One region of the Paraglaciecola sp. QJM3NY_14 genome, then DNA from elsewhere that is predicted to be linked to it. Evidence: riboswitches for the same ligand, from Rfam matches in the RefSeq annotation. Region 1 holds a riboswitch; the other holds the start of a gene.

The links. Region 1 has a riboswitch for thiamine pyrophosphate ahead of thiC (phosphomethylpyrimidine synthase ThiC). Riboswitches for the same ligand answer to the same signal wherever they lie in the genome.
Region 2: another riboswitch for thiamine pyrophosphate. It lies ahead of AC0VYA_RS06500 (TonB-dependent receptor); the one in region 1 lies ahead of thiC (phosphomethylpyrimidine synthase ThiC).

The regions. Positions count from the first base shown of each region.
Region 1 is NZ_CM149664.1:2,317,606-2,333,519, reverse strand. Features, by position in the region: gene AC0VYA_RS09830 (TonB-dependent receptor) at 1-1,070, opposite strand, end outside; gene AC0VYA_RS09825 (VOC family protein) at 1,888-2,265, opposite strand; gene AC0VYA_RS09820 (ThiF family adenylyltransferase) at 2,423-3,670, opposite strand; gene thiE (thiamine phosphate synthase) at 3,667-5,607, opposite strand; gene AC0VYA_RS09810 (thiazole synthase) at 5,610-6,410, opposite strand; gene thiS (sulfur carrier protein ThiS) at 6,412-6,609, opposite strand; gene AC0VYA_RS09800 (FAD-dependent oxidoreductase) at 6,603-7,835, opposite strand; gene thiC (phosphomethylpyrimidine synthase ThiC) at 7,840-9,726, opposite strand; TPP riboswitch at 9,782-9,882, opposite strand; gene AC0VYA_RS09790 (RNA recognition motif domain-containing protein) at 10,384-10,653, shown strand; gene AC0VYA_RS09785 (TetR/AcrR family transcriptional regulator) at 11,381-12,001, shown strand; gene AC0VYA_RS09780 (NADH:flavin oxidoreductase) at 12,093-13,196, shown strand; gene AC0VYA_RS09775 (MFS transporter) at 13,283-14,509, shown strand; gene AC0VYA_RS09770 (sulfotransferase family protein) at 14,520-15,476, opposite strand; gene AC0VYA_RS09765 (hypothetical protein) at 15,553-15,914, opposite strand, start outside.
Region 2 is NZ_CM149664.1:1,516,315-1,532,228, reverse strand. Features, by position in the region: gene pnuC (nicotinamide riboside transporter PnuC) at 1-259, opposite strand, end outside; gene AC0VYA_RS06505 (hypothetical protein) at 259-516, opposite strand; gene AC0VYA_RS06500 (TonB-dependent receptor) at 532-2,595, opposite strand; TPP riboswitch at 2,670-2,774, opposite strand; gene AC0VYA_RS06495 (hypothetical protein) at 2,861-3,766, opposite strand; partial or broken gene AC0VYA_RS06490 (acyl-CoA thioesterase) at 3,766-4,165, opposite strand; gene AC0VYA_RS06485 (tRNA(Met) cytidine acetyltransferase TmcA) at 4,233-6,389, shown strand; rRNA gene rrf (5S ribosomal RNA) at 7,297-7,412, opposite strand; rRNA gene AC0VYA_RS06475 (23S ribosomal RNA) at 7,676-10,560, opposite strand; tRNA gene AC0VYA_RS06470 (tRNA-Ile) at 10,940-11,016, opposite strand; tRNA gene AC0VYA_RS06465 (tRNA-Ala) at 11,035-11,110, opposite strand; rRNA gene AC0VYA_RS06460 (16S ribosomal RNA) at 11,214-12,746, opposite strand; gene AC0VYA_RS06455 (hypothetical protein) at 12,883-13,176, shown strand; gene pssA (CDP-diacylglycerol--serine O-phosphatidyltransferase) at 13,608-14,432, opposite strand; gene xdp1 (exosortase-dependent surface protein XDP1) at 14,811-15,587, shown strand; gene prsT (XrtA/PEP-CTERM system TPR-repeat protein PrsT) at 15,745-15,914, shown strand, end outside.

The sequences.
Region 1 (15,914 bases):
ACGTCAACTTCTACTGACCAACTGTCATTCAAATGGTATTGAACATTTAAACCAAATACCTGTAAATCACCGTCCTTCTGAGATGGATCAGTTCGTAGGACCGGGTTAACACCAACTTGAGTACCTGTAGTCTCGGTACCTGTGCCTGAAATACTGCCAGCAGAGAAAGGTTCAATAAAGCCGCGAATAACACCAGAATCTGAGTAGCTTATATCAAGTGCATCAATCACTATGTCTAGGTTTTCTGTTGGCTGGAATTGCAACACAGCAGAGATAGTGTCTCGCTCAAGAACGGTGCTGATAGCTTGGCTATCTAGGCCAGATGGCGTTACTTGACCTTCATCATTAGTGTTATATCCCCACACTCCATATTTACGCTGGTTGTTTGGCGATTCTGTGCTGGCGAGTGCAACGGCCAAGCCAATGGTGTCGTCGGCAAACTTTTCAACAAATGACAAAGATAAGCGATGGCCGGTGTTGTCAAACTCGGGGTTGTCAGAGTCTCGGCCCGATAATTCATAGTTACCATTAATGGTTAAGGTTTCTTGAGCCTGTAATGGGCGAACAGTTTGTAAATCAACCGTACCCCCAATGCCTTGCACCATAAGGCCGGCCTCTGCGGTCTTATAAATTGTGGCTCCGGTCATGATTTCTGAAGGGTATAAATCGTATTCTACACCTCGGTTATCACCAATGCCGATTAACTCGCGACCATTAAGTGAGGTACCAGTAAAGTCTTCTTTAAATCCACGAACAGAGATACCTGAAGTACGACCGCCTACCCTTTCACCTGACATACCAGGCAAACGCGCTAACGACTCAGCGATAGACGAGTCTGGTAATTTACCAATATCCTCAGCTGAAATGGCTTCAACAATCGAGGTGTTTTCCATTTTTACTGCTTGGGCACGGATAAGAGACCCACGAATACCCGTGACTTGAATAACTTCTGTGTCATCCCCTGGGGCATCTGCAGCTGCTTCTTGAGCAAATGCTGCGGGTGTTATACCAAACGCAAAACCGCTAGTGATTAGCGCGGCCTTGATTAAATTAGGTTTAAAATTTTTCATGTGTGTGTATCCCGGTTCGAGACTCAAATGGAAACCTAGGTATCGGTTAACAACTTGTAGTCAAATGTTACAGCTTTGTTCTAGTTGCCGCGATATTACAGTTACACATGGTGAATGCTCAATGTCTTGCATACGTATTCAGTAAAAATATACAACATAATTTTAACAGTACACTTTTGATACGATACGGCAAAAACTACGTAACCTAATGTTTTAATTGACGTTACAATCAAGAAGCTATTAGGGCATGAAAAGTTTATGTTAACTATCCAAACTGACTAGATTTGTTCTGCTATCTAATCTTGTACAATTTTCAATGTTAGCTTTATGCGTTCATAGGCCAACAAAAATTAGCTCCCGCCTTCAACGTTACGCAAAACAGCCAGCACCATTTTAAGAGCCTTACCCAATCTCGTGTAAAGGAGTGCGGTGCCAGCGAAAGCAGTGCCAACGAAAATTTATTGCAAATATTTAAGGCACACAGCAACAGGGCGTTGAGCACAAAAAGTATTGCGAGAATGCGAACTAAGAGGCTGCTATTGATAGAGAGAGTATGCGCAAAATTCAAGCATGGATGATGCGCTTGCTTAGCTGGCGTCGCTACTATTGCCCCTTTCTTGCCAAACACATATTAAGAACTGTCTTTATCGGAGGTAGCTTTGCTGAATTGAGACCCAAGCGGAATGCAAAGTGTATGACCAAAGGCGTGTATTAAACGTTAAGCACTAAGCACTAGAAAAGCGTACAACTGCATTATAAGCCAATCAGAAAGCGCAGCCTTTAGCATGCGCCGTTAAAAACGAGTTGCTGTTGAGCGTTACTGCTGAGAATGCAGGCCAAACATATTGCCTTCGGTGTCGGTTACTAAGGCGCAAAACCCATGTTCCCCTAACCACATTTTTGCCCGTTCAACCTTGCCACCTGCAGCCTCGACTCGGCTCTCTTGGATGGCGCAGTCTTCACACGCAAAATACACAAGCGTGCCGTTACCGCCAGCGCTAAAGCCGTCCATTTTCACCAACGCCCCAGAGGCACCGTAATTCTCCATGTCTGATGGAAACACTAACATCTGCGCATTGCCGTCTGTAGGATCGCTTAACGATTCCAGTTCAACCGCTAATACCGTTTGATAAAATGCTTGTGCGCGTGGCATGTCATCTACATATATCTCAAACCATCCTACTGGATTGCTCATTGTGTATCCTCTTTTTGCTGATGTGGGTGAGTCATGAGTTTTGTCGCTGTGTCCTTATTTAGCAAGGCGGTAAAGAGATTGAGTACCAAGTTGCTAAGCCAAAAATGCTGACTGCAAGTGTCATGCAATACTGTCACCGCTTCAAACTGAACAACATTTAAAACCATTTTACGAATTGAGAGTGACTAAGTAACTCGCCTAAACCGCCCTTTAAGCTATACACCCGCCCATATCCCTTCGCTTGAAGACGTAAGGCCGCTTTGTAGCTACGTTTGCCTGACTGGCAATAGAGTAAAATAGGCTGAGTTTTATGTGAGAGTTTTGTGCCAACCCGATCAGCAAAGTCATCACTCAAGGGCAGGCATTGGCCACCGATATTAAAGCCTCGATGCTCGTCTATGCTTCGCACATCAATTAAACCGATGTCTATCACCTCACTTTTACGGGCACTGTTAAGGCAACTTTCAGGAGCGCCCTCTAGGCGCCCGAGCTGTTTAACAAATTGCTCGGGGCTCAGTTCAATTTGCGACCGAATTTGCGACCGAATTTGCGACCGAATTTGCGACTGAGTGTCATCAGTGATGTGTAGCCCAGGTTCTTGCTCAAGCTCTTTAGATTCAATCGGGTCAGCAGTTTTAAGAGGTTGGCGACGTTGTACCTGTGACGGACTCGCGCAAGTACACAGCTTATTCTGCTGCAATGCAATACTGCGAACCTGATTACTGGTACCTGAAAAGAAATGTAACTTGCCCTGGCTTTCATCCTGTAAATCTAAAAGATAGCCCAAGCAGGTATTGGCTTGCAGCAGCCCCACTGCACCGACAACGCTACCCAATACACCCGCTGAATTGCAATCCGCGACGTCAGCCGGGATATCGGGAAAGATACACCTGAAGCAAGCGCAGCTAGGTGTGAACAAGGCTACTTGCCCTTCTAGCCCAAGTACACTGGCATAAATCCAAGGTTTATCATGCGCTCGGCAGGTATCGTTGATCTGTAAGCGTGTCGCAAAGTTGTCGGTACAATCAAGCACAATATCTGCTTGCGCTACCAAGATATCAATATTCGACTCGCTAAGCTGCTCATCCAGCGCTGTCACAGTGATAAAAGGGTTATTCTCACGAATACGGATTGCAGCAACATGCGCTTTAGGTTTACCCACGTCTGTGTAGGCAAACAAAACTTGGCGATGCAAATTCGTTTGAGAAATGCTGTCACCGTCAATGATGGTGATATTCCCGACCCCTGCAGCACCTAAGTACATCGCCACGGGGCACCCTAGTCCGCCAGCACCAACAACCAGCACTTTGGCATTTTTAAGGCGAAATTGCCCATCAACCCCCACCGCATCTAATTGTATATGGCGTTGGTATTGCCGCCACTCACCCGCGCTAAACAAGCTCATAATGCCAGCGCTCTCAATAACGATTTTGTCACTTTAATAGGGTTCTCGGCTTGAGTAATATAGCTAATCATAGCAATACCCGATACACCAAGCCCGTGGATCGCGTTTGCTCGCTCAAAATCAATCCCCCCAATGGCAACCACAGGGTAATCTAATAATTTTTGCCAGTACGCTAACCCTGCTAACCCTTGCGGGACCCACGGCATGTCTTTGCTTTGTGTGGCGAAAACCGGTCCATATGCAATATAAGAAGGTTTCAGCGCATGGGCGCGTGCAACTTCATAATGACAATGGGTACTAATCCCTAAACGCATTCCCGCTTCTAACAATTGCTTAATTGGGTTCGACTCATTTTGAACGGAAGCGACTAAATCCTCTTGGCCTAAGTGCACGCCGTAGGCCCCGTGCTTGATAGCCAGTTGCCAATAATCATTGATAAACAAACGACACCGGAAGCGCTTTGCTATTTCAACCGCGCGTTTGATTTCCTCTTCAAGTGGCTGCCCAGTTAAATCTTTTATTCTAAGTTGAATGGTAATCACCCCAAGTGGCAACAAGGTATCGAGCCAGTGTGCGCGATTAACAACGGGATATAAGCCCAGTGATTCGTCGCCAATACTGGGAAATGGGTTCCCTTGTTTCTGTAATACGAGAGAGCTAAGTTCGCTCCTCCCCATCAAAGACTCAATATACAGACCGGGTAAACTGCGCTGAGTGGCAGGAAAACAAAGGATTTCGACGCCACCTTTGTTATGGGTGTCTTGATAATTCAGCTGGCTCTGTTGCTGTCGGAGACTTTGCTCACTTGTTAACTCAGACGCGTCGAAAGAAGCGATTTCCTTAATCTGCCTATTATGGGTGTCTTGATAATTCAGCCGGCTCTGTTGCCGTCGAAGACTCTGCTCACTCGTTAACTCAGGCGTGTCGAAAGAAGCGAGTTCCTTAATCTGCTTATCATGGGTGTCTTGATAATTCAGCTGGCTCTGTTGCTGTCGAAGACTCTGCTCACTTGTTAACTCAGGCGTGTCGAAAGAAGCGAGTTCCTTAATCTGCTTATCATGGGTGTCTTGATAACGTTGTTTATCATGGGTGTCTTGATAACGCACGTCTTGATAACGCACGCTTTTGGCGAGTAGGCCTTTTGCATCCTGTAGGCCCTGGGTAATGGCCATTTTCCCTATGACAATAGCGTCTTTTAAGCAGTAACCTAGGGCGATCGCGCTGGCTATTGCTGAGGCGAGCGCACAGCCGGTGCCCCGTGTATGAGGTGTGTCTACCGGTTCATTTTGCAGCCAAAACTGCTCTTCTGGGCTGTAAAAAAAATCTAGACCCTTATGATCAGCATACTGCCAGTGCCCGCCTTTGATTAGCACCGCCTTAGCCCCAATTTCAACCAAAGCTCTAGCAGCCCTTCTTAAATCCTTGGCAGTTTCGATATCAAACCCAACAAGCGATTGTGTCTCAGGAATATTAGGGGTGAGCAAACTACAGTGAGCAAGTAGCAGCCTATTTATATGTCTATGGCTGTCGGTGTTTTGCTTACCGTGTAATTCAGCGCCACTTGTTGCGGCGCCAACGGGGTCACAAATTAACGGGATTTTTAACCTTTGACGAACCGCAATGATTTGTTGCGCTTGTGCTTCGCTGGCAACGAATCCTGTTTTAATTGCCTTAGGACGAAAGACCGATACGGCCTCAATTTGTGCGCGAAACATAGCGCTATCGACAGCGTTAACCGCAAAAACCTGCTGGTTATTTTGTGCTGTCACGGCTGTTAACACGCTGGTGCAATGTACAGCTAACGCATGCTGGACTTTTACATCCATTTGCATGCCGGCTAGACCTGCGCTGTCGCTGCCAGAAAAGGTCAAAACCGACGGCTTTATACCGTTATTTAACGACTGGGGATCGCTGACTATTGCATCATGGTTTATCATGCTCAGCCACCTCGCTCATTTTTGTCTTGGTGCCAAAATGGGGTACCTAGCACGGGCGTACTGGGTTTCGCTAAGTCCCGTTGTTGAATAACACCTGCCTCAAAACCACTTCGCCCTGCGACAATACCGTCTCGAAAAGCTTGGGCCATTAATATAGGATTTTGCGCCTCAGCCACAGCCGTGTTGAGTAATACTCCGTCAAAACCTAACTCCATTGCTTGCACAGCATGAGAAGGTGCGCCAAGTCCTGCGTCAATAATCAAGGTGGTATCCGGTAAACGCGCTCTGAGGATTTTGAGTGCATACGGGTTCATCAATCCCCGTCCCGTGCCAATTGGCGCTCCCCACGGCATCACTATATTGCAGCCAGCATCGACCAATCGTTCGGCTAAAACCAAATCATCAGTGGCATAGGGAAAAACTTCAAAGCCCTGCGCGATAAGCTCTTTGGTAGCTTCAAGCAATGCGAATGGGTCGGGTTGTAAGTTATATTCATCACCCAACACTTCAAGTTTTATCCAGTGGGTGTTAAACACCTCTCGCGCCATATTGGCAGTGTGAACAGCGTCTTTTGCGCTATAGCAACCAGCCGTATTGGGCAGTATATGGCAATTCAAGCTTTTTATATGTTGCCAAAAGCTCTCGCCGCCTTTCTGACTAGGAGACTGGCGGCGCAATGAAACGGTGATCACTTGAGCGCCCGACGCTTGAATAGCGCGCTGCATAATGTGTGGGGATGGGTATAAAGAAGAGCCAACTAAAAAGCGACTGCTGAGTACTTCACCCGCAAGTTTCCAACTCATGCTAGCCGCCCTGCATAGGTGTGAACGCATCAAGAGCATCCTGCTCTTGCAGTATCACAGTCTCATGCTCATTTTTAGGCACAAACTGTCCATTAACCGCGACCGCACACATAGCAGGTGCATTGAGTTCTCGAAGGACGTCAGGCAATGACTGTTGCGTTACCTTGAACGGCTCGCCGTTAAAATAAATAGTTAACATGCTACTTCCTGAATTAAGTTCTCAAATGTTGATTTGAAATCGCTATTGAACAACCTGTCGCACGCTTGCTCAGCGAGTATGGGCGCTAACAAGTAACCGTGACGAAATAGACCATTGATGCCTATAACCCGCTGGTTAAAATGTATTTTAGGTAGGTTATCTGGGTATGCTGGGCGACAATTCGTCGCAGTTTGTACAATCTTTGCTTCACCAAAACCCACGTCAATGGAATACGCTGCAGACAGCAGTTCAAGCGTCGAGCGCACTGTGATTGGGCCAGTATCTTCGCTTTCGATTTGACTCGCACCAATCACAAAATGATGGTTGTGCCGCGGTGCAATATACAACTTGTATCTCGGATGCATCAGTCGCACTGCGTGCTTAAGCTCTACCTCTGGCGCATATAAGGTAATGACTTCACCTCGCACCCCGCGTAACTCAGGTATTTGCTGCCCGAACGTTTTCTGTTCAGTGGCGTTGTAGTTGAACTTAGTCCGCCTTTGGGTATCAGCAAGTGGGACTTGCTTTGCGCCAAGTCCGCGGCAGTCAATCACATAATCAAATACCTGTTTCCCCTCAGGCAAGACTACCGCTGCGCTATTGCCATTATTGCTTCGCTGTTCGTTATCAACCCTGAGCACCTGCGAGTTTGACTGCCACGTCACAGCCGATTGCTCAAGGTAGGATGCAAGACCTGTCATCACCTCAGCGGTATCAACCCATGCTTCGTTCGGGAGATAAAGTCCGCCCTCAAAGTGTTTTGCTAATTGCGGAGCATAATGATGAAGCGCTGCTTGGGTTAATAACTGCATGTGTGAAAACTCTTCATCTTGCGCGAAATCCGGCAACTTACCCATTAACTGGCGGGAAAACTGCTGAAAATCGGCTTTATCTTCGCGGTGCGCCACCACTAACGTGCCCTGAGCGAACAACGTGAGTGGTTTAGCCAAGTGCAAATTTAGGCTGTTAATAACATCCGGCCAGCGCGTTAAAGACGCCATCCCCATAGAAAACACAGCCAGCTCTGCACTTTCAAGCTCGCTATACGGTGCTAACATACCTGCTGCTGTATACGCTGCAGCACTGCCACTTTCGATGGGATCTTTATCAAATATAGTGAGCGAAATATCCGCTTGGCGTTGTAATAATTGCCACGCCATCATTCGCCCCATAATGCCTGCACCCACAATGGCAATGCGCATTTTGTGTTCACTTTGCACAGCCACAGCGTTACTCCGTCTGAGCGACGTATATCTGTGCACCTGCGGCGGTAAACTCAGCGGATTTTTGCGCCATACCGGCTTCAATGTCAGTGTTTTTCAAATCCGCTGAATATTCGCGCACCTCTTGAGAGATTTTCATAGAGCAGAATTTAGGCCCACACATGGAGCAAAAATGGGCGACCTTCGCTGCGTCTTTAGGCAAGGTTTCGTCATGAAATGCGCGGGCAGTATCAGGGTCTAGGCCTAAATTAAACTGATCGACCCAACGAAACTCAAAACGCGCCTTAGACAGTAAATCGTCGCGGTAGCGAGCGCCTGGGTGACCTTTAGCAATATCCGCTGCGTGAGCGGCAATTTTATAGGCCATGATCCCTTGCTTAACATCATCTTTGTTCGGCAAGCCTAAATGCTCTTTGGGGGTTACGTAGCACAGCATTGCACAACCATACCAACCAATGATCGCAGCCCCTATTCCACTCGTAATATGATCGTAACCAGGGGCGATGTCGGTAGTCAGCGGGCCAAGCGTATAAAATGGTGCTTCATGACAATGTTCAAGTTGCATATCCATATTTTCTTTAATCATATGCATAGGCACATGACCTGGGCCTTCGATCATAGTTTGTACATCGTGTTTCCAGGCAATTTTAGTCAGCTCACCAAGCGTAATCAGCTCGGCAAATTGCGCTTCATCGTTAGCATCCGCTAATGAGCCTGGACGCAAGCCATCACCGAGGGAAAAGCTCACGTCATATGCTTTCATGATGTGACAAATGTCTTCAAAATGGGTGTATAAAAAGTTTTCTTGATGGTGAGCAATGCACCATTTTGCCATGATAGAACCACCACGGGAGACGATGCCTGTAACGCGGTCCACCGTCATAGGAATATGATGCAACCGCACCCCAGCATGAATGGTGAAATAATCTACGCCCTGCTCGGCTTGCTCAATCAAGGTATCGCGAAACACTTCCCAGGTCAGGTCTTCAGCGACACCCTTGACCTTTTCTAACGCTTGGTAAATAGGCACGGTGCCCACGGGAACGGGAGAGTTTCTAACGATATAGTCACGAGTAGAGTGAATATTCTTGCCCGTTGACAAGTCCATAATGGTGTCACCGCCCCAACGAATTGACCACACCAACTTTTCGACTTCTTCTTCAATCGAAGAACGCAGTGCTGAGTTGCCAATGTTGCCATTGATTTTAACCAGAAAGTTGCGCCCGATTATCATGGGTTCGAGTTCTGTATGGTTAATATTGGCTGGGATAATCGCTCTGCCTTCAGCCACTTCTTTGCGCACAAACTCTGGTGTAATGGGCTGCAAATTGGCTCCCAAAGAATTGCCTTTTAGTCGCTTATTGCGCTCATCCGTAGTGAACTCATTGCTTATGGCTTCCCGAGCTTGGTTTTCGCGAACGGCAATGTACTCCATTTCTTTGGTGATAATACCTTTGCGGGCATAATGCATTTGGCTGACATTTTTACCAGGTAAGGCACGTCTTGGCGTGCGCTGCAAAGCATCATTGTAATATTGAAACGCGCGTTCTTGATCGAAGTGTCCGTTGTCTTGGGGTTGTACCTCACGACCTTGATATTGTTCAGTGTCGTTTCGAGACAATACCCACTCACCTCGCACATCAGCAATGCCTTTGTTGACGTCTATGTCTACGGTTTCATCGGTATAGGGACCTGAGGTATCGTACAAAGTGACGGCGGTTCCGTCGGTTAAACTGATTTCGCGCATTGGCACACGAACGCTAGGATCGTTAGGCGATGCAACATACACTTTTTTACTGACTGGAAGGGGGGTGCGTGTAATTTTTTGACTTTCAGAGGAGGCACTAGCCGGTGCGTTAGCAACCGCTTCACTGGAAGAAAGGACAGTGTTCATTTTGTTTTCCTTAAAAAAATACAGGCGCGCGGAAAACGAAAACAAACATCCCTTGTGAGGATGTGCTGCTCATTCCTACGCCGATACTAGTCGGATCAGGTTCTACGGGTTTGTATTACTACATCTCAGCCAAAAAAGGCGCCCCGAGAGCGAGTGCGGATAATAGGACAACAAATTTAGAATTACTAGCCCCACGCCAAAGGTATTTATTTTACCCAAAAACACATATATTGCTGACTCGAATAAAAGCACGATTGACACATTTAAGCTAAAACCGCCTTAATTATAAAAACCTGTAAATTCACCAAAAATACTGAAAATTGTTAATATAATTCCATAAAAATCATATTAACCACTTAACTTTGTGAAATTTAGAAGTGCTAAAAATTTAACGTTAACCGCTTTTAGCGACACGTTAACGAGGGCGATAGGAAACAATTCGGACGAGCATTACCAAGGATAGAGGTTCAAAAATATTTTATCCTAGAACAAAAAAAGTGAAGTCTTTTTCAATGACCTCATGCAAATTCGGAGTGAAGCTAGATAACAAGGATGTAAAAAACCACATCAAGGATCACCAGCCACTAGCATTAACCCGTATTGATACACAGCAAACGCTGTTATCATTAGCCCATTATTTTTTATAAGGGCGTTACCATGAAATTATTGATCCGCAATTTAGACCGAGCCACCACGCAAGACGAGCTTCGCACCCTCTTTGAAGGTTATGGTGTTGTTCAGTCATGCACTATTGTGATTGATCCCGCAACGCAAAGCTCAAAAGGCTTTGGCTTTGTTGAAATGCCAAAAGCAGGCGATGCAAAAGCCGCTACTATTAATCTGAACGGCCATACGTTAGGTGCAAATAAAATACGCGTGAAGAAAGCGGAAGAAAAGGCAACAGATAAACCAGAAGACACTGAGTAACGAATATTTACAGCAATTGCGAAAATATTATTAAAACCCGCTTTTAAGCGGGTTTTTCTTTGAGCGTTTATCTATCTTCTTACAATATTTATTTATCTTCTTACAGGTTAGAGGCGCAACAGACTGAAAATAGTAAAGCTCAGTTAGCGTCTTACTACCCGCTCTACTATCAAGGCTCCCTCAAGTTGATCAAACCAGGACGATAGCTGATACAGCTGAACTTGCCTTGCGACAATAATTACGACAACCGATTGAGGCTTCGGCGATAGACCAGTTGGTTGCATTGCTTAACGACTTTCTATGATGCACTTTGGTTAAGTGCTCTATTTAGCTGAAGAAGCTCCCCAAACCCAGATAAGCAAAATGATTACGCCCAAACCCGCCGTCAATACTTATAATTATTCCACTGTATCTACTCGACTCACTATCGCTATCACTTTAAAAGTGAAACCAACTATTCAAATTCAAGTACGGATGCGCATCAAGGATTAACTATCTTACCCAAATAATTAGCATTCCTTGAGTACTGCGCAATTATCACTGTCAAATTGAAGAGCAGTTAATAATAAAAAACCCATGGTAGTCCACTTATATCGAGACTGGCTTATGGGTGCTTTATTTTAAATTGACAGTGTCAATATAAAATATATTATGGGCTTCAAACACCCAAATAGTAAACCCAAGTGTATGCAAAAAATGTATGTGCCAGAAGCGCTAAAGAGCCTCAATGCCTAAAGTGTTAACGGATGAAGAGATACAGTGTTTTCGCAATCGAATGTGCGATCTCGCCTTGGTTTCATTTGCTAAAAGTGGCGTAGAGGGTATTTCATTGCGCGGATTAGCCGCTGATTTACGTTGCAGTCGCACTACGCCCTATCGTTATTTTAAAAACAAGGCTGATATCCTTGCAGCGCTGCGCCAGCGTGAGTTCGCACGGATTGCCGACACCCTCGAACATGCTTTAGCCCAAGAGCCAACCCAAGATAAGCAGCTGAGCGCACTTTGTCATGCCTATTTTGATTTTGCATTGCAATTTCCAGATTCCTATCGCGTCATGTATAGCGTAGCTCAGCCTGACTTAAGCAAATATGCAGCTCTTGAACGTGAGATTTTACGTAGTAGCGCGCCGATGCGCCAAGTGGTGAAGTCAGCGGTAAGCGCTGGGATCTTAAAAGGTGACCCAACAGATATATGTTATGTAGTTTGGGCCGGAGTCCACGGCTTGATATCGTTGCACTTATCGCACATGTTGGGTGAACAACGAGATATAGCGCAGCTTGCAACAGTCATGATTGAGTCCCTAGTGCGTTCAGTTAGCGTTGCACCCGCTTTATCAGTTTCAATTTAGGGATTCGAATGAAAATTTCAAATTAGAGTTTCGAATTAGAGTTTCAAATTAGACAAAACTAACGAAAATAAACATTATCAAGGACAACACTATGAGTAACAAAGTAGACGCATTATTCGCCCCCTTTACCCACAAAGGCTTATCGCTAGATAACCGCGTAGTAATGGCCCCAATGACCCGTGAGTTTTCTCCTGGTGGAGTACCTACTTCAGACGTCGCCGATTATTATCGCCGCCGCGCACAAGGTGGAACAGGCTTAATTATCACCGAAGGCACGACCATAAACGATCCTGTGGCAACCATGAGTGATCGTATTCCTCAGTTTCATGGGGATGCTGCTCTTGCAGGATGGAAAAAAACCGTTGATGCAGTACACGGTGCCGGGGGTAAAATCATGCCTCAATTGTGGCACGTAGGCATGGCGCGCGTAGCGCAAAAAGCGCCGTTTCCTGAATTACCTAGCGTCGGCCCTTCTGGACTGTTCAAGCCAGGTAAACAAGGTGCTGAGCCAATGACCCAAGCACAAATTGAAACGGTTATTAACGGCTTTGCGACTGCAGCTGCGGATGCTCAGCGAATTGGTTTTGATGGCATTGAAATTCACGGTGCTCACGGATATTTGATTGATCAATTCTTCTGGGAAGGCACTAACCAACGTACCGACGAATGGGGTGGTAGCATGGCTAATCGCTCTCGTTTAGCGGTAGAAATTGTCAAAGCAATACGCGCAGCTACCTCACCTGACTTCCCCATCGTATTACGTTACTCACAATGGAAACAACAAGATTACAGCGCAAGGCTGGCTGAAACGCCGCAGTTACTTGAAGAGTTCTTAGCGCCCTTAAGTGATGCAGGTGTGGATATATTCCACTGCTCTCAGCGCCGTTACTGGGAAAATGAATTTGAAGGCAGCGATTTGAACCTTGCTGGCTGGACTAAAAAGCTCACCGGTAAACCCACTATATCCGTTGGCTCTGTGGGCTTGAATGAAGACTTTTTCAGTGCCTTTGCAGGTCAAGGTTCGAATACACGTTCTATCGATGATTTGATCGAGCGTATGGACAAGGGCGAGTTTGATTTAATTGCCGTGGGTCGTGCGTTACTGCAAGACGCAAACTGGACCAATAAAATTCGCAACGGAAAACTTGAAGAACTAGAACAGTATTCAGGTGAAGCGCTAACGACCTTAGTGTAAGTTAGCGACTTTGTCGTAACATTATCAGCGCTTTACATTTTCCAATGTGTAAAGCGCTTTAAATACAGTGTTCAAATTACCCTTTTATGACCCAATCAAACAATGATCAAGCCAGTGATGTAAACCATCCACGTGCAGCGAATGCGTTAGCCAAACGCACCTTATTGTTAGCTGCAGGCGCCATGGGATTTGCCCAAACCGTGCTGTTTGCCATACTCGCTCCCCTTGGGCGTGAAATCGGTTTAGTGGAAGTGCAAATCGGAGCCATTATTTCTTGTTCTTCGTTAACCATATTTTTGGTCAGTCCTTTGTGGGGACGTGCCAGTGACATGTGGGGCAGAAGAAAAGTCCTGCTGATTGGTTTGTTTGGCTATTCAGCAGGTACCATTTTATTCGCGGGTGTATTTCAAGCCGCCCTGCTGGGTTACCTGATCCCCCTTATTGCCCTCGCGCTTTTGATCACAACACGAGTAGCCAATGCGGTGGTGATGGCAGCAGTTTCTCCCTCTGCTAACGCTTACATGGCAGACATAACGACAGTACAAGATCGTATCAAAGGCATGGGAGCTATAGGCGCCGCAACCAATATTGGATCAATATTAGGCCCCGCCATAGGTGGTTTGTTGGCAAGTATCAGCTTGATTACTCCTTTGTATTTCTCAGTATTATTAACGCTGGCAGCCGCCATATTGGCCGTTTACGCCCTACCCATTTTGCCTAGACCAGAGCATGTTAGAAAGCCACAGAAATTAAAATACACTGACCCGCGTATATTTCCCCTCGTGATAGCTGGGGTTATGTTGTTCATGGGCTTTGCCATAGTGCAACAAACTATCGCCTTTCGTTTTCAAGATGTACTTGGACTTGATGGCACACAAACCGCAAAAATCGTGGGGATAAGCCTCATGTTATCAGCCGCTGCGGCGCTGGTTGTCCAATTACTGGTTATCCCTCGATTATCTGTACGCCCTTTCGTGCTGCTGCGCATATCCATGCCTATGATGATGATTGCATTTGCGATTATGGCGACAACGGACACCCAAAGCATGTATATGTTAGCCATGTGTATTCTTGGCTTAGGCATGGGCCTAGCTGGGCCTGGGTTTATGGCGGGAGCATCAGTTGCGGTATCATCTGACGAGCAAGGAGCCGTTGCTGGCGTAGCAGGTGCCTGTCCACCTTTAGGATTTACTGTAGGGCCGTTATTAGGCACGTACTTGTACTCGATTGATGGTGCTTTACCTTACTGGTTCGCGTTTGGTTGCTACTTTTTGTTATTTTTCTTCACTATGAAATTTAAAGACCGAAAGTAGGTAGCCACCGTTAGAAATGGACCGGCGATGCCAGCGCTAGAACACGTTTCCTGACCACTTCGTCAATCAAATTGTCGCGCATGTCCTTGGGCTTTACATAGCTGTCCATTATGCCGTTAATTTCCTTCAAAAGAGGCATCAAACGTTCCTTGTCTTTGGCTTTTACATCGTATTGATTGAGTGCCCGTAACAAGCTGATTGACGCATTATTTAAGCTATTATTCTGCCTAGGCGTGGGGTTGTCATGTGCGGTTGCCAAGCCCAACAGCTGACTGACTTGCTGAACCACATCATTGTTATATTCAAAGGCCGACACACTGTTTTGTCCGAAAATCGTTTTGCACTCATTTACAAAACCTCGGTAATCAAGATGTTGCGAAAACCACTTAACGTCTAACATTTCAGCGAATGATAAATTTTTACCATAACAAGGGTTACTGGCCACCTGAGGATTACGAATACATTGCTTGTAATAACTTTCGATAAATGCGACAGGCTCGCGAAACCATACCCACACTTGCACATCAAATAGCGTGGCAAGCTCCCCCAATAACGTTTTTGAAGCATCTGGGAAATCCCACCAGTAGTTATAGATCCCCTCTGATGACAGAATAATGGTATGGGTATCATCTTTTATTTGTGAGATGACATTGCTCATGTTGGCCACAAAATTTTCCACGTGCGTGGTCACTAGATTTTTCTCAAACCATTGATGAGCAGGTGCACCGGGATTATTTGATGCCGCTAAGTTATGCGGGTACAAAATTCCATTACCTCTTAATTTACGCTGTTTCTTACTTAGGTAGGTTTGAATACTCGTAGTGCCTGTTTTTGGCGTGCCAGCATGAATGATGAGTTTGATTTTATTGACATCAGGCCCTTGTGCGTGATTTTTCGATGTCGCGGGACTGCGTAAGTCCAATTGGGCGACTAAGTCTCGGGTAAAACGCATTATGGGGTCGTCCATTCTATGGCTAAGCCTTATATTAATTCAACGGTGCACCAGCTAATGGCATCAGAGTCTTTTGCTGATTGCTTGAAAGTTAATGGATCTGCTGAATACCGCGATACTTCATAAATCTAGGAGCCCAAAATGTACCAAAGAGCGCACCAAATGAGAGGGTAAACATGATGATAACGGGCAAGAATGATAGAAACTCGTTCATCCATTGATTCACGCCCAGCCAATGAACACCTAATGCGCTAACAAAAGCAATGAGACTAAGCTTATTGGCAGTGAAAAAAAGTGGGATATCATGCCATGCGAGTTCGTCGCACCTTTTGAATCGTGCGAATCCCCAATAGACGTAAGAAACAAAGCATAGAATAGCCATTAGGCACACTAAGGCAATATCACTATCACTAGTTAAATCATCTAAAAGCACATAACCGATATCCAATACAA
Region 2 (15,914 bases), 800 kb from region 1:
AACCATATACCGCCATTAACAAGTAATAGGCGTTCAGTAAGGTATGAAACAGCAACGAAACTTCCCAAAATAACCAAGTATAAATGCCAGTGCTTACCAGTGCACAAGGCCAGCACCAGATATTCTCTCTCGCTGCTAGCCACACATAAGCAACAGCGAGTATTACCGCCGTTGCTTCTAACCAAGCCGTTGCTTCTAGCCAAGGTAGTGCAACAAACTGCTGAGCAATATTATTGAACAGCTCGATTAAGCCTTGCATTACACATCGCTGCTCATTTTGTCACCATTTAGGAACTTGCATACAAATATTGCCTGCCCGACTTCCTGATGACTGCGCTGCATTTCTTTAGCGAGTACTTGCATGGTTGCCAAATAGTCCCCGCTCACCAAAGTACTGGTAGCACTGGTGACTACCTTCAAGTGACCGTATTCATTCAAGCGGTCGATAAAAGTTTGGATCGGCTCAAGGTACTGTTCGTTTAACGGGTACATTGAAATCTCTGCGACTAATTTCATTATTAGCTCCTCTTGCTAAAAGTTGTATTGAGCACTGATGCCCACTTGACGGCCATCTCCCAGTTGATAATAGGGCTCCGGAGTGGCGTAACCTTCTCGTGGGTCATTGTTGAATCCACCAAAACCACGGACGTAGTAAGTTCGGTCAAACACATTTTTTACCCACACAGAACACGACCAGTCTTGTACATCAAAACGCATCGCGGTGTTGACCAACACATAAGATGGTGACTTTTCGTCGTGACCGTCAGAAAAGCGGTATTCGTCCTTACCATCTGCGTCTATCGTCCAACTGACTTGCTCAGACAATTGCACATTGGCGCCAATATTGAAGGTGTAGTTTGGTGCTTGGGCTTGGTCTTGCTTATCAACAACCGAGCCATCGGCTAGGGTATAATCTTCAAAAGTGGCATCAAGCCAACCGAAATTAGCGTGCAAATATACACTGTCGTTTACTTGCCAGCCTGACTCTAATTCATAACCCCAGTTAGTGCCTGTATCAGCATTACCTATGATGTCAATGAATGTGGCGCTACCGTCTTCACGAGTTTGTACATCATAATCACTGACTTGGGTGTCTTCACGGTCCATGTAGAAAACTGCCATGCGAATAAAGGCGTCGTAATTGATAAAGTTGCCCTTTACCCCAATTTCGTAGTTCCAATTGTACTCAGGTTGATAAATACGCTTGTCCGAGCTGACCCGCTCATCTGGATTAAAGCCAGCGGCTTTGTAGCCCCTTGATACGCTGGCATAAACAGAGGCGCTATCGATACTATAATCAAGCACAGCTTTACCGCCGATCAACGTTTTATCATTGCTTTGGGTGAAACCGCTTATATCGCTGTAGTCTATTTCAAAACGATCGGCGCGAAGGCCCAAGCGTAAACTAAGGGTGTCAGACAGTTCGGTATCGACTTGCGAATATACGGCGAGGTTGTCTTGTTGATAACGACTTGTAAAGTCACCGTCTGCATAGGTGTATTGGCGCAGTAAACTCTCATCCATGGATTTTGAATACAAGCCAAATAACCATTGAGTTGAGCCATTGAATAAAGTTGAGTTTTCGTTTGATAAAAAGCGTATGTCAACGTTATCTGTATCGCGCTCTCTGAAATAGCTGTCTACGGAAGAATACTCGTCAGGATGAAAGCCGACGTATGTCCAATCTTCATCGTAGCTGTAGCCCATATCTGAATCTGATTGACTCAAAATAACAAAAACATCCGTAAGCTCGGTGTTTATTTCCGTTTTCAGGCCTAGGGCATGAGTTTTTTGGCGGTCGAAACCAGGTTCATCAGCACGTGATTCTCGAGTATTTTCCAGAGAAAACGCGTCATAACCGTTATCTATATCGAAATATTGATAATTAAGGTCGAAGGTCAACCAATCTGCAGCCAGATATTTCAGTTTTACTCTTGAGGTAAATTCATCTAGGTTATCGGTGTCGTCACGATTTAAAAAAGTATTCTGTACAAAACCATCACTCTTAAACTGTTGAACCGCCACACGATAGAATAAATTATCCGTTATGGCATTGCCGTAAGCGCCGCCTACACTCCATGTATTTCGCTCGGCAAGTGAAAATGATAATTTACCGCTTTGATCCGGTCCGGCATCAACGGTTTTAACCTTAATAACCCCAGCCATGGCACTCGCCCCAAACTCGGTCGCTTGTGGGCCGCGCAAAATTTCAACTTGTTCCACATCAAACAACGTGCCCACACCTGCAATACCAGAGAAGTCAAAGTCATCCACTAGAAATCCAACAGATGGGTTACTTGGCTCTGAAAATTGGCTGCGCTCACCGATACCGCGAATTTGAATGAATCGCCCGCGAGATGCACCACTGGCAAAGTTGATATTGGCGCCAACATTTAAAATATCTTCAAGGTGTTGCGCTTGGCGAGCTTCAATTTGTGAATCGCTTAATATGGTTGCGCTTGCAGGGATGAACATTAACGCTTGCTGGCGAAAATCTGAGCTAACAGTAATACGTTCAATGTCTTTGGACTCATCAGCGTGGCTGGCGAAACTTGATGCTATGGATAGAGCAAGTAAGGTAGAACAAAACTTCATTGGGATCTCTTCAGTAAAGGTTGAAAAGATCCGGCTTTGCGGCAGATAAATGGGAGATGTTTACATTTTTGAAATGCGAACGAAATAACCATTCCTACGCCGGTATTATCCGGATCAGGTGTAAGGGTCATATCTCTTAAGAGACAAATCTCAGCCTTTCGGCACCCCTTGGTAGTTAACAAAATGAATCTCGACAGTGTTAACGGCGACAGTGTAGCAATACTGTCATCCAGCGCAAGCGCTGATTATTCGCATAAACATGACGTTAGGTCGCTTTATGACTCGCTAGTTTTAACTTAACTAATTTACTACTGCTAAAAATTGAAGATTCTTGAGTAAACCAAATTTGCCCAGATGGATGAGCGCACACACCTTCTACCTGCCCGTACCCTGGTAACGGTATGGTTTCAATTAATGTGAAATTTTTATCTAGTAGCACTATAAATGGATCACCAAAGCCTACGCGTTTCGAAGGATAACCAACCAAGACATACCGCTCGTTCATTTTGTCGTAATCCGCACCGGTGATCACACCTGGAATGCCTTTTACTGAGATGTGAGCGCTGAGTTTTTGTTTACTTTCATTTTTATCTACCAGATACACGTTGAGAACATCGGTACGCCAGCTTTTTGAAAATAAGACTAAGTCATCACCCACAGCGACTAACGCCTCTGCATCAAAGTCATGATTAAGCGACTCGTTTGCTTTGTGATTATTCCCTTCGTAAGACACACTAAGTTTTTTGGTTTTCGCTTTATCCATTTCATTTCGGGGTAACTTGTATATAAATACATTTTTCCGTGTCCCTCGATTGTTGCCTATATCACCCACATAGAAAAATTCGTCATCTGCAGTCAGGGCTTCCCAATCTTTATTTTTGACATTGGCTGGGCTGCGCAGAGACAAAATATCGCCGTCATCACTTAGTTGAAAAATAATAGGCGCATTGCCTGAATCATTAATACTGTAAATTTGATCTTTACCGGCACAATACAATGCCGAGCTTTCTTCTAATTCACTCGGTAAAGAATGACTTTCAATAATTGAATAATCTGATTGCCCCGCTACGGCACAACTATTTATCGAGATAAAACTTATAGCAAACGCAAGCCAAATTTTTCCGGTAAATCGCGGAAGCTCGGCAACACGATAGAAAGAACCTAGATCCATTAAGTCAGTCCCTTCATTTCTAACCTTGCTCGTTCTTGCAGCTCATCAAACGTTTTACCGTGGGCGACGGGCAAGCGTGTTTCACGATCAACACGAACAAATACAATGTCGTCTGCTAAGCAGATCGTTTTCTTTATTTCTCACCAAGCAAGTAACCGTAATTGAAGTACGGCCCACCTTTTTGGTTTCTAGCCCAAACTCCACTACGTCACCTTGTAACGCTGGTGATTCAAAGCTGATTTCACCAATGTGTTTGGTGACTAATTGATTCGTTTCTAGCTGACAAATTGCGTATATCGCAGACTCTTCATCTATCCATTCCAGTGCCCTGCCCCCGAACAATGAGTTGGCATAATTAAGATCATTGGGCATCACTAATCGTCTTGATAAAAAGCGCATTCGTATTCCTTGGTAACATTGCTTAAACTGGCGATAATTTCGAGTTTATTGTACAGATAATATCAGCGTGGATTTACACTTTAAAATAGAAGCTTGGGTTAAACAGCGGAAAAGCCATGTTTTTCACCGCCAATTGGTGATTGTGAGCGGTGCTAAAGAGTGGGCTGAAAAGCAGGCTGAAAACTTACTTATTAATGTCGAGTCTCTTGCGAGTAAGCATCTGTGGGTAGGTGATGCCCCTCGTACTTACCAAGAGGTTAATAGCGTAGATTATCGTCAACACTTAGGCAGAGAATATAACACTCTTATCTATAACTGTTACTCGGGGTTAAGTGCAAATGCACTTATGGCCTATAGCGGCACTATCAAAGCGAATGGGTTAATGATTTTAATTTGCCCTGAGCTGAAAAGCTGGTCTCAATATACCGATCCCCTTTCCAAAAAACGTTACTCATACGGCTATGCTCAATACTTGGAGCCAAGTCGGTTTATCAACCGATTGATATCGATAATTGAAAAAGATCAGAACACGGTTGTTATTACCCCATCTTCGTTTCGTGGACACAATGCCGTCATTGCGCCAGAGCACCTTAATCGACAACTAGATAGCGCGACTTTAGAGCAAGATAAGGTTGTTAGTAGCATTATCAAAGCTGCGTCTGGACACAGAAATCGCCCCTTGGTGGTCACTGCAGATAGAGGTCGAGGCAAGTCCTCGGCGCTTGGTCGGGCTGCACGAGCTTTAATGTTAGAGCAAGAAAAAAGGATCCTCATTACTGCCCCGACTAAGCATAATGTCGAACAAGTATTTGCATTTGCCACCGCGCCAGAACGAAGCACCTCGAATAAGAATGGGAGTTTAGAATTTGTAGCACCTGACGCATTGGTGTCGGGGTGTTACCACGCAGACCTACTATTTGTTGATGAAGCTGCTGCAATCCCCCCCTCTATTTTAAAAACACTTTTAGATACATATCCTAGGGTTGTTTTAAGCTCAACTGTCCATGGATATGAGGGCGCAGGTAGAGGATTTGAATTACGTTTCAAGCCATACTTAGAAACTGCGCACAAAGGTTGGAAAAGCCTAACTCTTAGCACGCCGATACGTTGGTATGTAAATGACTGTTTAGAGCATTTTTGGTTTACTGTTTTTATCATGCAAGACTCCAATTCAAGTTCACACGCCCAGCCACAAAGCCAAGATACTGGGCAGAATAAGATACCTGAAAACCGGGAAACCTCCCCCATGAGGTTAAACGAATTTAAGTGCCAAGAAGTATCTAAGAAGCGACTGGTTGACTCCCCAGATCTATTGTCAAAAATATTCTCTTTGCTTATCAGCGCGCATTATCAAACGAGTCCTGATGACTTATTCAGATTACTCGACGCCCCTGAACAACGAGTGTATGTTTGTACACTCAACGAGGATGTCATCGGCGTTGCGTTAATTTGTTTAGAGGGAGGAAGCGCCTTAGCAGATATATCACAAGAAATACTGCTAGGTCATAGAAGAGTAAATGGTCATTTAGTCTCCCAAAACTTGGCCTTACATACCGCAGATGACAAATTCGTAACGTATGAGCAATGGCGGATTGTACGAATAGCGGTTAGTCAAGACTATAGACGCACAAGCATCGCAAGCACATTGTTAAAGTTCGTCGAATCATCCGCGATTGAACATGACATACCGTTAATCACAAGTTCATTTGGAGCAACCACAAATTTACTAAAATTCTGGGGGCATAATGACTACGTTCCTTTAAAGCTTGGCTTTAAGCGAGACGCTTCAAGCGGCGAAGTTAGTCTGATTGTGGGTAAATCCTTAAGTCCGACTACTTCTACCCTATTAAATAAACTATCACTGCAATTTGGTGAAGAACTTATTTACCACGCTTCCCGTTATCACAGAAGCATGGATACATCTTTGCTCACGAACCTGTTAACGTACTGCCAGCCAGAAGAGAGCTGTACGCGCACTCGGTATCGGGTTGAGCAATTTATTGCATCTACCTCTCCTTACATGCCTTTCTCTCAGTTATTAGCAAAATACGTTTTGAACAAACTAACTAAAGTAAATAGCGCTAATACCCTTACCAAGGAAACTGAAATCCTTGTAGCTGCCTTAATACAATTTAAATCGACCCAAGATTTAGTCATAGAATTTAATTTAAACGGCAAAAAAGAACTGAATACATATATAAGAAAGGCGATAGCCAGTATTTAGCATCCCTACACCTAGCATAGAGCTCAAACCTGACACTTTGTCGCGGGGAATGCTTCATCATGGACGTGTCTAGACCGTATTTGATACCCCCTGAAAGTTTGTTGCTGAGTCGCTTTGGCGCGAAGGCATTGTCGCAACACGGATGTCGCATCGGATGCCGCGCATGGGGGTGAAGACGGAGGCTTTTGCGAAGCGTAGCTTTGCGCGACAGCGCTTAGGATGAAGCCACCTTAGAGGTGTAGTCTCGGTTGCCTTTGGTATTTTCTGTGTCGCAGAAACGAAAAAAGCCACCCGGTTAGGTGGCTTCATTCTAAATGGAAGTCTGGGTAAGGCTGGTGTCTTTAGTTGCACAGCAACGTCCAGCCGCACGACACGCCAAGGAAGGCGTGGCTGCCACTTTGTCGCGGGGAATGCTTCATCATGGACGTGTCTATACCGTATTTGATACTTCCCTGGAGGTTTATTGCTGATTCGCTTTGCGCGAAGCGCATATACGAAAAAGCCCTGACCGTTTTTTGGTCAGGGCTTTTCGTGTAATGGGAGTCTGGCAGTGTGCTACTCTCGCATGGGGGTGAAGGCGGAGGCTTTTGCGAAGCGCAGCTTTGCCCGACTGAACGACACGCCATGGATGGCGTGGCTGGTGCGCAACACCAGGGATGGGTTGTTCTTCAGCTTTCATGCAAAGCACTATAGATGCCCTTGATGGGTGAAAACGGGGCTCTGTGGAGCACCGCTTCAGCCGTTTGAACGACCGACATGGATGTCGGGCTGAGCTACAGGGAAGTATGACACCTAGGCGTCTAGTTCGTTAACAAGCTTTAAAATGCGATTTCGACTACAGTTGCTTTTTCTACAGCGCAGAAACGAAAAAAGCCACCCGATATAGGTGGCTTCATTCTAAATGGGAGTCTGGCAGTGTGCTACTCTCGCATGGGGAAACCCCATACTACCATCGCCGCTAATGCGTTTCACTTCTGAGTTCGAGATGGGATCAGGTGGGGCCGCATCGCTATGGCCGCCAGACATAAACTGTTATCTATCAAGCCGTAGCTTAATAAATCAATATGTAAAAGCTGATGCCGTTCCCTTGCAGGTCTGGCTGTAATCATCGCTAAATCTCTTTAGTCTTACTCTTGATTAAATACTTGTCATACATGCAACACTCAAACATTTTATCCAGCTCTAACTTTAGCGAGTAGGTAAATGGTCAGGAAGGTTTCCTTCCGTTTAAGCCATTTAACACGACTCGTTCGCTAGAACGATATAAAAAGTCATTTGGGCGTTGTATGGTTAAGCCTCACGGGCAATTAGTACAGGTTAGCTTAACGCCTTGCAACGCTTCCACATCCTGCCTATCAACGTCGTAGTCTTCAACAACCCTTTAGGACAGTTAAACTGCCAGGGATGACTCATCTTGGGGCTCGCTTCCCGCTTAGATGCTTTCAGCGGTTATCGATTCCGAACGTAGCTACCGGGCAATGCTTTTGGCAAAACAACCCGAACACCAGCGGTTCGTCCACTCCGGTCCTCTCGTACTAGGAGCAGCTCCCCTCAATCATCCAACGCCCACACCAGATAGGGACCGAACTGTCTCACGACGTTCTAAACCCAGCTCGCGTACCACTTTAAATGGCGAACAGCCATACCCTTGGGACCGACTTCAGCCCCAGGATGTGATGAGCCGACATCGAGGTGCCAAACACCGCCGTCGATATGAACTCTTGGGCGGTATCAGCCTGTTATCCCCGGAGTACCTTTTATCCGTTGAGCGATGGCCCTTCCATACAGAACCACCGGATCACTATGACCTACTTTCGTACCTGCTCGACGTGTCTGTCTCGCAGTTAAGCTGGCTTATGCCATTGCACTAACCTCCTGATGTCCGACCAGGATTAGCCAACCTTCGTGCTCCTCCGTTACTCTTTGGGAGGAGACCGCCCCAGTCAAACTACCCACCAGGCACTGTCCGCATTCCCGATAAGGGAACAACGTTAGAACATCAAACGTACAAGGGTGGTATTTCAAGGTTGACTCCACGCAAACTGGCGTTCACGCTTCGAAGTCTCCCACCTATCCTACACATGTAGGGTCAATGTTCAGTGCCAAGCTATAGTAAAGGTTCACGGGGTCTTTCCGTCTAGGTGCGGGTACACAGCATCTTCACTGCGATTTCAATTTCACTGAGTCTCGGGTGGAGACAGCGTGGCCATGGTTACACCATTCGTGCAGGTCGGAACTTACCCGACAAGGAATTTCGCTACCTTAGGACCGTTATAGTTACGGCCGCCGTTTACCGGGGCTTCGATCAAGAGCTTCGCTTGCGCTAACCCCATCAATTAACCTTCCGGCACCGGGCAGGTGTCACACCGTATACGTCATCTTTCGATTTAGCACAGTGCTGTGTTTTTAATAAACAGTCCCAGCCACCTTTTCACTGCGGCCCCCATTCGCTCATGAAGCAAGTTCAATCACAAACAGGGGCGTACCTTCTCCCGAAGTTACGGTACGATTTTGCCGAGTTCCTTCACCCGAGTTCTCTCAAGCGCCTTAGTATTCTCTACCTGACCACCTGTGTCGGTTTGGGGTACGGTTCGATATATCATAAGTTTAGAGGCTTTTCCTGGAAGCAGGGTATTTGCAACTTCAATTCCGTAGAATCTCGTCTCGTGTCTCAGGCATGTAGAATCCCGGATTTACCTAAGATTCAACCCTACACACTTTCACATAGACAACCAACGCTATGCTTGCATAACCTTCTCCGTCCCCCCATCACTGATATACCAAGTACGGAAATATTAATCCGTTTCCCATCGACTACGCATTTCTGCCTCGCCTTAGGGGCCGACTTACCCTGCCCTGATTAGCATGGGACAGGAAACCTTGGTCTTCCGGCGTGCGGGTTTTTCACCCGCATTATCGTTACTCATGTCAGCATTCGCACTTGTGATATGTCCAGCAAACCTCTCAGTTCACCTTCAGCCACTTACACAACGCTCCCCTACCACGCAAAGTAAACTTTGCGTCCGCAGCTTCGGTATATTGCTTAGCCCCGTTACATCTTCCGCGCAGGCCGACTCGACTAGTGAGCTATTACGCTTTCTTTAAAGGGTGGCTGCTTCTAAGCCAACCTCCTAGCTGTCTTAGCCTTCCCACATCGTTTCCCACTTAGCAATAATTTTGGGACCTTAGCTGGCGGTCTGGGTTGTTTCCCTCTTCACGACGGACGTTAGCACCCGCCGTGTGTCTCCCGGATAGTACTCACTGGTATTCGGAGTTTGCAAAGGGTTGGTAAGTCGGGATGACCCCCTAGCCTTAACAGTGCTCTACCCCCAGTGGTATTCGTCCGAGGCGCTACCTAAATAGCTTTCGGGGAGAACCAGCTATCTCCCGGTTTGATTGGCCTTTCACCCCCAGCCACAAGTCATCCGCTAACTTTTCAACGTTAGTCGGTTCGGTCCTCCAGTTGATGTTACTCAACCTTCAACCTGCCCATGGCTAGATCACCGGGTTTCGGGTCTATACCTTGCAACTAAAACGCGCAGTTAACACTCGCTTTCGCTACGGCTCCCCTATTCGGTTAACCTTGCTACAAAATATAAGTCGCTGACCCATTATACAAAAGGTACGCAGTCACAGAACAAGTCTGCTCCCACTGCTTGTACGTATACGGTTTCAGGTTCTATTTCACTCCCCTCACAGGGGTTCTTTTCGCCTTTCCCTCACGGTACTAGTTCACTATCGGTCAGTTAGGAGTATTTAGCCTTGGAGGATGGTCCCCCCATGTTCAGTCAAGATAACACGTGTCCCGACCTACTCGATTTCACTTAAAATTCGCGTTCGTGTACAGGGCTATCACCTTGTATCGCTGTGCTTTCCAACACCTTCCACTCGCTCATAATTAGCTTAAGGGCTAATCCCCGTTCGCTCGCCGCTACTAGGGGAATCTCGGTTGATTTCTTTTCCTAAGGGTACTTAGATGTTTCAGTTCCCCTCGTTTGCCTCATACAGCTATGTATTCACTGCATGATACCGCCGAAGCGGTGGGTTTCCCCATTCGGACATTTGTGGATCAAAGCATTTTGTCGGCTCCCCACAACTTTTCGCAGACTTACACGTCCTTCATCGCCTCTAACTGCCTAGGCATCCACCGTATACGCTTAGTCACTTAACCATACAACCCCAAATAACCTTTAATATTTGACGTATAGACGTTACTCATAACCGAAGTTATCAGTATATCTACTCTGCATGCGTGACAAGTATTCATTTTCAAATCAGATAGAGTAAGCTCTTAAAGAGTTCTCTTAGTTTTGATTACTTTTATCAGCTTTCCATATTGTTAAAGAACATGTGTTTGCGTTTGCACGCATTCACGTAGGGTTTAAAAAACCCTAATCAATAAATACTGAATCAGTACACATTGATTAAGGCTAATCTTTTCTACTAAAACCGAGTCTCCTATGCCGCTGCAATCTTTTCTAATCAAGGCATGTAGTGAGGACGTTTAGCCTGCTAAACGACGAACTACATAACGCAGAGTAGGAAAGATTTGGTAGGCTTGGGCAGACTTGAACTGCCGACCTCACCCTTATCAGGGGTGCGCTCTAACCAGCTGAGCTACAAGCCTATTATTGCGCAAGCAATTTGGTGGAGCTAAGCAGGATCGAACTGCTGACCTCCTGCGTGCAAGGCAGGCGCTCTCCCAGCTGAGCTATAGCCCCTCTTAAATCGACATCAGTCTTTTTAAAGAGTCTCTCGGTTCTTCTTTACTAACAACAAAACAATCTGTGTGAACACTCAGCCTGATGAGGCCTAACCTAATAGTAAGGAGGTGATCCAACCCCAGGTTCCCCTAGGGTTACCTTGTTACGACTTCACCCCAGTCATGAATCACAAAGTGGTAACCGTCCTCCCGAAGGTTAAACTAGCTACTTCTTTTGCAACCCACTCCCATGGTGTGACGGGCGGTGTGTACAAGGCCCGGGAACGTATTCACCGCAACATTCTGATTTGCGATTACTAGCGATTCCGACTTCATGGAGTCGAGTTGCAGACTCCAATCCGGACTACGACGAGCTTTAAGGGATCCGCTTACTCTCGCAAGTTTGCTTCCCTCTGTACTCGCCATTGTAGCACGTGTGTAGCCCTACTCGTAAGGGCCATGATGACTTGACGTCGTCCCCACCTTCCTCCGGTTTGTCACCGGCAGTCTCCTTAGAGTGCCCAACTTAAGGCTGGCAACTAAGGACAGGGGTTGCGCTCGTTGCGGGACTTAACCCAACATCTCACGACACGAGCTGACGACAGCCATGCAGCACCTGTATCTAGATTCCCGAAGGCACCAATTCATCTCTGAAAAGTTTCTAGTATGTCAAGAGTAGGTAAGGTTCTTCGCGTTGCATCGAATTAAACCACATGCTCCACCGCTTGTGCGGGCCCCCGTCAATTCATTTGAGTTTTAACCTTGCGGCCGTACTCCCCAGGCGGTCTACTTATCGCGTTAGCTTCGCTACTCACGGATTAAATCCACAAACAGCTAGTAGACAGCGTTTACGGTGTGGACTACCAGGGTATCTAATCCTGTTCGCTACCCACACTTTCGCACATGAGCGTCAGTTACTGACCAGGGAGTCGCCTTCGCCACTGATGTTCCTCCAGATATCTACGCATTTCACCGCTACACCTGGAATTCCACTCCCCTCTCCAAAACTCTAGCCTGCCAGTTCTAAATGCAATTCCCAGGTTGAGCCCAGGGCTTTCACATCTAGCTTAACAAACCGCCTGCGTGCGCTTTACGCCCAGTAATTCCGATTAACGCTCGGACCCTCCGTATTACCGCGGCTGCTGGCACGGAGTTAGCCGGTCCTTCTTCTGTTGCTAACGTCACAGCTAACGGGTATTAACCGTTAACCTTTCCTCACAACTGAAAGTGCTTTACAACCCGAAGGCCTTCTTCACACACGCGGCATGGCTGCATCAGGGTTTCCCCCATTGTGCAATATTCCCCACTGCTGCCTCCCGTAGGAGTCTGGACCGTGTCTCAGTTCCAGTGTGGCTGATCTTCCTCTCAGAACAGCTAGAGATCGTCGCCTTGGTGAGCCTTTACCTCACCAACAAGCTAATCTCGCTTAGGCTACTCTTTGCGCGGGAGCCGGAGCCCCCTTTGGTCCGAAGACGTTATGCGGTATTAGCTATCGTTTCCAATAGTTATCCCCCACACAAAGGCATATTCCTAAGTATTACTCACCCGTCCGCCACTCGTCATCTTCTAGCAAGCTAGAAATGTTACCGTTCGACTTGCATGTGTTAGGCCTGCCGCCAGCGTTCAATCTGAGCCATGATCAAACTCTTCAATTAAATATTTATCGAACATGAATTTTTTTGGTAGACACTCATCAAGTGAGTGCCCACACAGATTGTCTTGTTATTAATTGTTAAAGAACAGTGCTACCGAAGTAGCGTGCTTCTTTAGAAGCGGCTTAAGATGCTGTCCGTGGACCCTCTTAAGCGGGAGGCGTATAATACGCTCTCAAGTTTCGATGTCAAGGTGTTATTTTTATTTAATTTCGAATCAATTTTTGACGTAAATCACAAACTGAAAAACCAAACTAAACCGCCTTACATCACGCCGATTAAAGTCTTTATAAAAGCCTTAAATCACCTGGTGAAAACCAGTGCCGGTGCAGCTGTTTTAGCGGCTGTCCCGAAGCGAGATGCGCATTATAGAGATCCCTTTTTTGATCGCAAGTGTTTATTTCAAAAAAATGTTCAACTGCTCAACTTATAACCATTAAGCACGCAGAAGGTACAAATTGGTCGATTTTCCAACGTTTTGCCTTTTGTCTTAGAATCCCTAACTTGCAATCCACCCTATGACGCCAGATTTTTAGTATCAGATTTAGACAATTAACTGCCCTGTATTATCCAAAAAGCTGTGTATATAAAAACGCAAAACATGAATGAGTTTACTAGCGGGTTATGTCTTGTTGAAAATCAGGAAGAAAATGAAACGTAAATTAAGGAAAGTATGTGTGCGATCTGGAAAAGCTAACGACTAATCACTAGCCTACATACTACACGAGATAATTATTCTATTGAGAGTTAAAGAACACAGCGGTGGATTTTGAAGCAGACGACAGGGCTTAGTTCTCTAATTAGCCCTGCCATCTTTATATAAGACTATGACTTTGATTTTATGAACGTCATAGCCACAAAGCGCTACTGCTTGTTCGTTGGTTCCTCAACGTCATCATCTGTGGTGCTCTCAGATTGCTCATCACCTTGGGTAAAATCGGCATCGTTTTCATCTGCATCGCCTACTACATGTTCTAACTTGACCTTATCTACACTCCTAAAGGTGTTGATAGGCCCAGCGAGTGCGTATAAGGCAAAAACCACGAATAGAACTAAAGCAGGCTCAGTCGCTACCACTACAAAAATCAGCATCACTAGAAGTAAAGCAACAAATGGCACTTTACCGTGCCAGTTTACTTCTTTGAATGAATTGTATTTAAAATTACTCACCATCAATAGGCCTGCCAAGCTAGTGACCAAGGCAACTAGAACGCCGTAGTCGTCACCATTGACGTCATACTCTCCGCCTACCCACACGAGACCTGCCACCAATGCAGCCGCCGCGGGGCTGGCTAAACCTTGGAAATAGCGTTTATCGGCAATACCAATTTGAGTATTAAAACGCGCTAAACGCAAAGCTGCTCCAGCTACGTATATAAAGGCAGCTAACCAACCTATTTTACCTAAACCGCTTAATCCCCAGTTGTAGGCAACCAGCGCTGGCGCCATACCGAATGACACCATATCTGCCATAGAGTCATACTCAGCACCAAATTCACTTTGGGTATTGGTCATACGAGCAACACGGCCATCAAGGCCGTCAAAAATCATTGCGATGAATATCGCTACAGCCGCAGCTTCGAAGTGTCCATTCATTGACGCAACAACAGCATAGAAGCCAGAAAATAAACCGGCAGTGGTTAATAAATTAGGTAAAAGGTAAATACCTTTACGCTTAGATTCGGGCATAACAGCTCCTTAGATAAAATAACGGCGCCAAGATAACATAAACGTTTGATGGTAGTTATTGGGGAATCCAAAAAAACTGCAAGATCAATCCATTACTAAATTTTTTTTCAAACTATGTTGGCGTATTTTTAAGCATACCTATTATACGTATTTCCTATATTCGCTCCCACAAATAAATGTATAATTAGCGTAATGTATATGGATTGAGTCACTGGTCAGCTCAGCTGTCGAACTTCTTTACAATAAAACTAAAGTGCGATTCTAAAATCAAACAACCAATTGAAATAGAAGCACTTTTATAAGTGGCTTAATTTATGCTTAGAGTGAAAATATATAATTGATAACACTCAGCATCTTTTACGGACTGGAAGGTTAAATATGAAAAAACAACTTATTTTGCGCAGCGCAGCGATTGCAGCATCGTTACTGTCTATGTCATTTGCTAGCTTTGCTACAGATTATACAGCGTGGGATTTTACGACTAACTCAAGCTATTCGTATTATGGTAGCGATGGGAACGATGATGGTAATGTATTAAACTTTACATCATCAGACAACGCTGTGTCGGTCAACGCATGGTCGGATACAGGTAATTCCTACACTGTGGAGACAGCAACAGTAGCTCAAAACGCTTGGGGTTTGTTGAACTACAATCAGGACAATAACGACGGGCATTACGTTGATAATGGTACTAACAGCGATATGTTATTACTAACTTTTGACGACTTTGTTTCCATAACGAAAATTAACATTGGTTCTGCTTCCCACGATTCTGATTTTTCAATTGCTGCATTCGATTCATTACCTACTTTAGAAGGTAACACTTGGTCAGAAATCGCGTCGACAAGTAGTGTAATGCTCAGTACAAGTTTTTCTGATATTGGCGAAGGCTGGACATCACTGACCAGCGAAACTTCTGGATATGACTCTAAATATTGGGTCATTGGTGCCTATAATAGTTCTTTTGGACAGTCAGGCTCTAGCAGCGGTTATTTTGGTAGTGGAAATGACTTTTTAAAAATTGCAGGTATTAAAACTATAGCCGGCATTGGCCCAGATCCTAAGCCACCTACAGATGTTGCAGAGCCAAGCTCATTAGCAGTGTTAGCTTCGTTTGGCTTATTCGCTGTATGGCGTCGTCGTAAAACTGCATAAACACGTTTAACGTTTTGAAAACCTCACCTTGTGAGGTTTTTTTTTGCCTTGAAATATACATTAGTATATTTGTGTCCATTAAATACCTAGGGTATTCAGGTAAAATATACCGTAGTATTTTAGCCATGCATTCTATGGAAAAGAGTCAATCCAATATATGAAACTTCGTTCACTTCCCATTTCGCTTCGTGCCATTGCTTTTTGCGCAGTATTACCTTCATTGGCGTTCGCCGATACATCTGAAAACTATGAAAAAGCGCTCTCTGCGTTTAATCAAGAAGCATTTTCTGAATCTTACATTCATCTTAAAAATGCCCTGCAAGAATC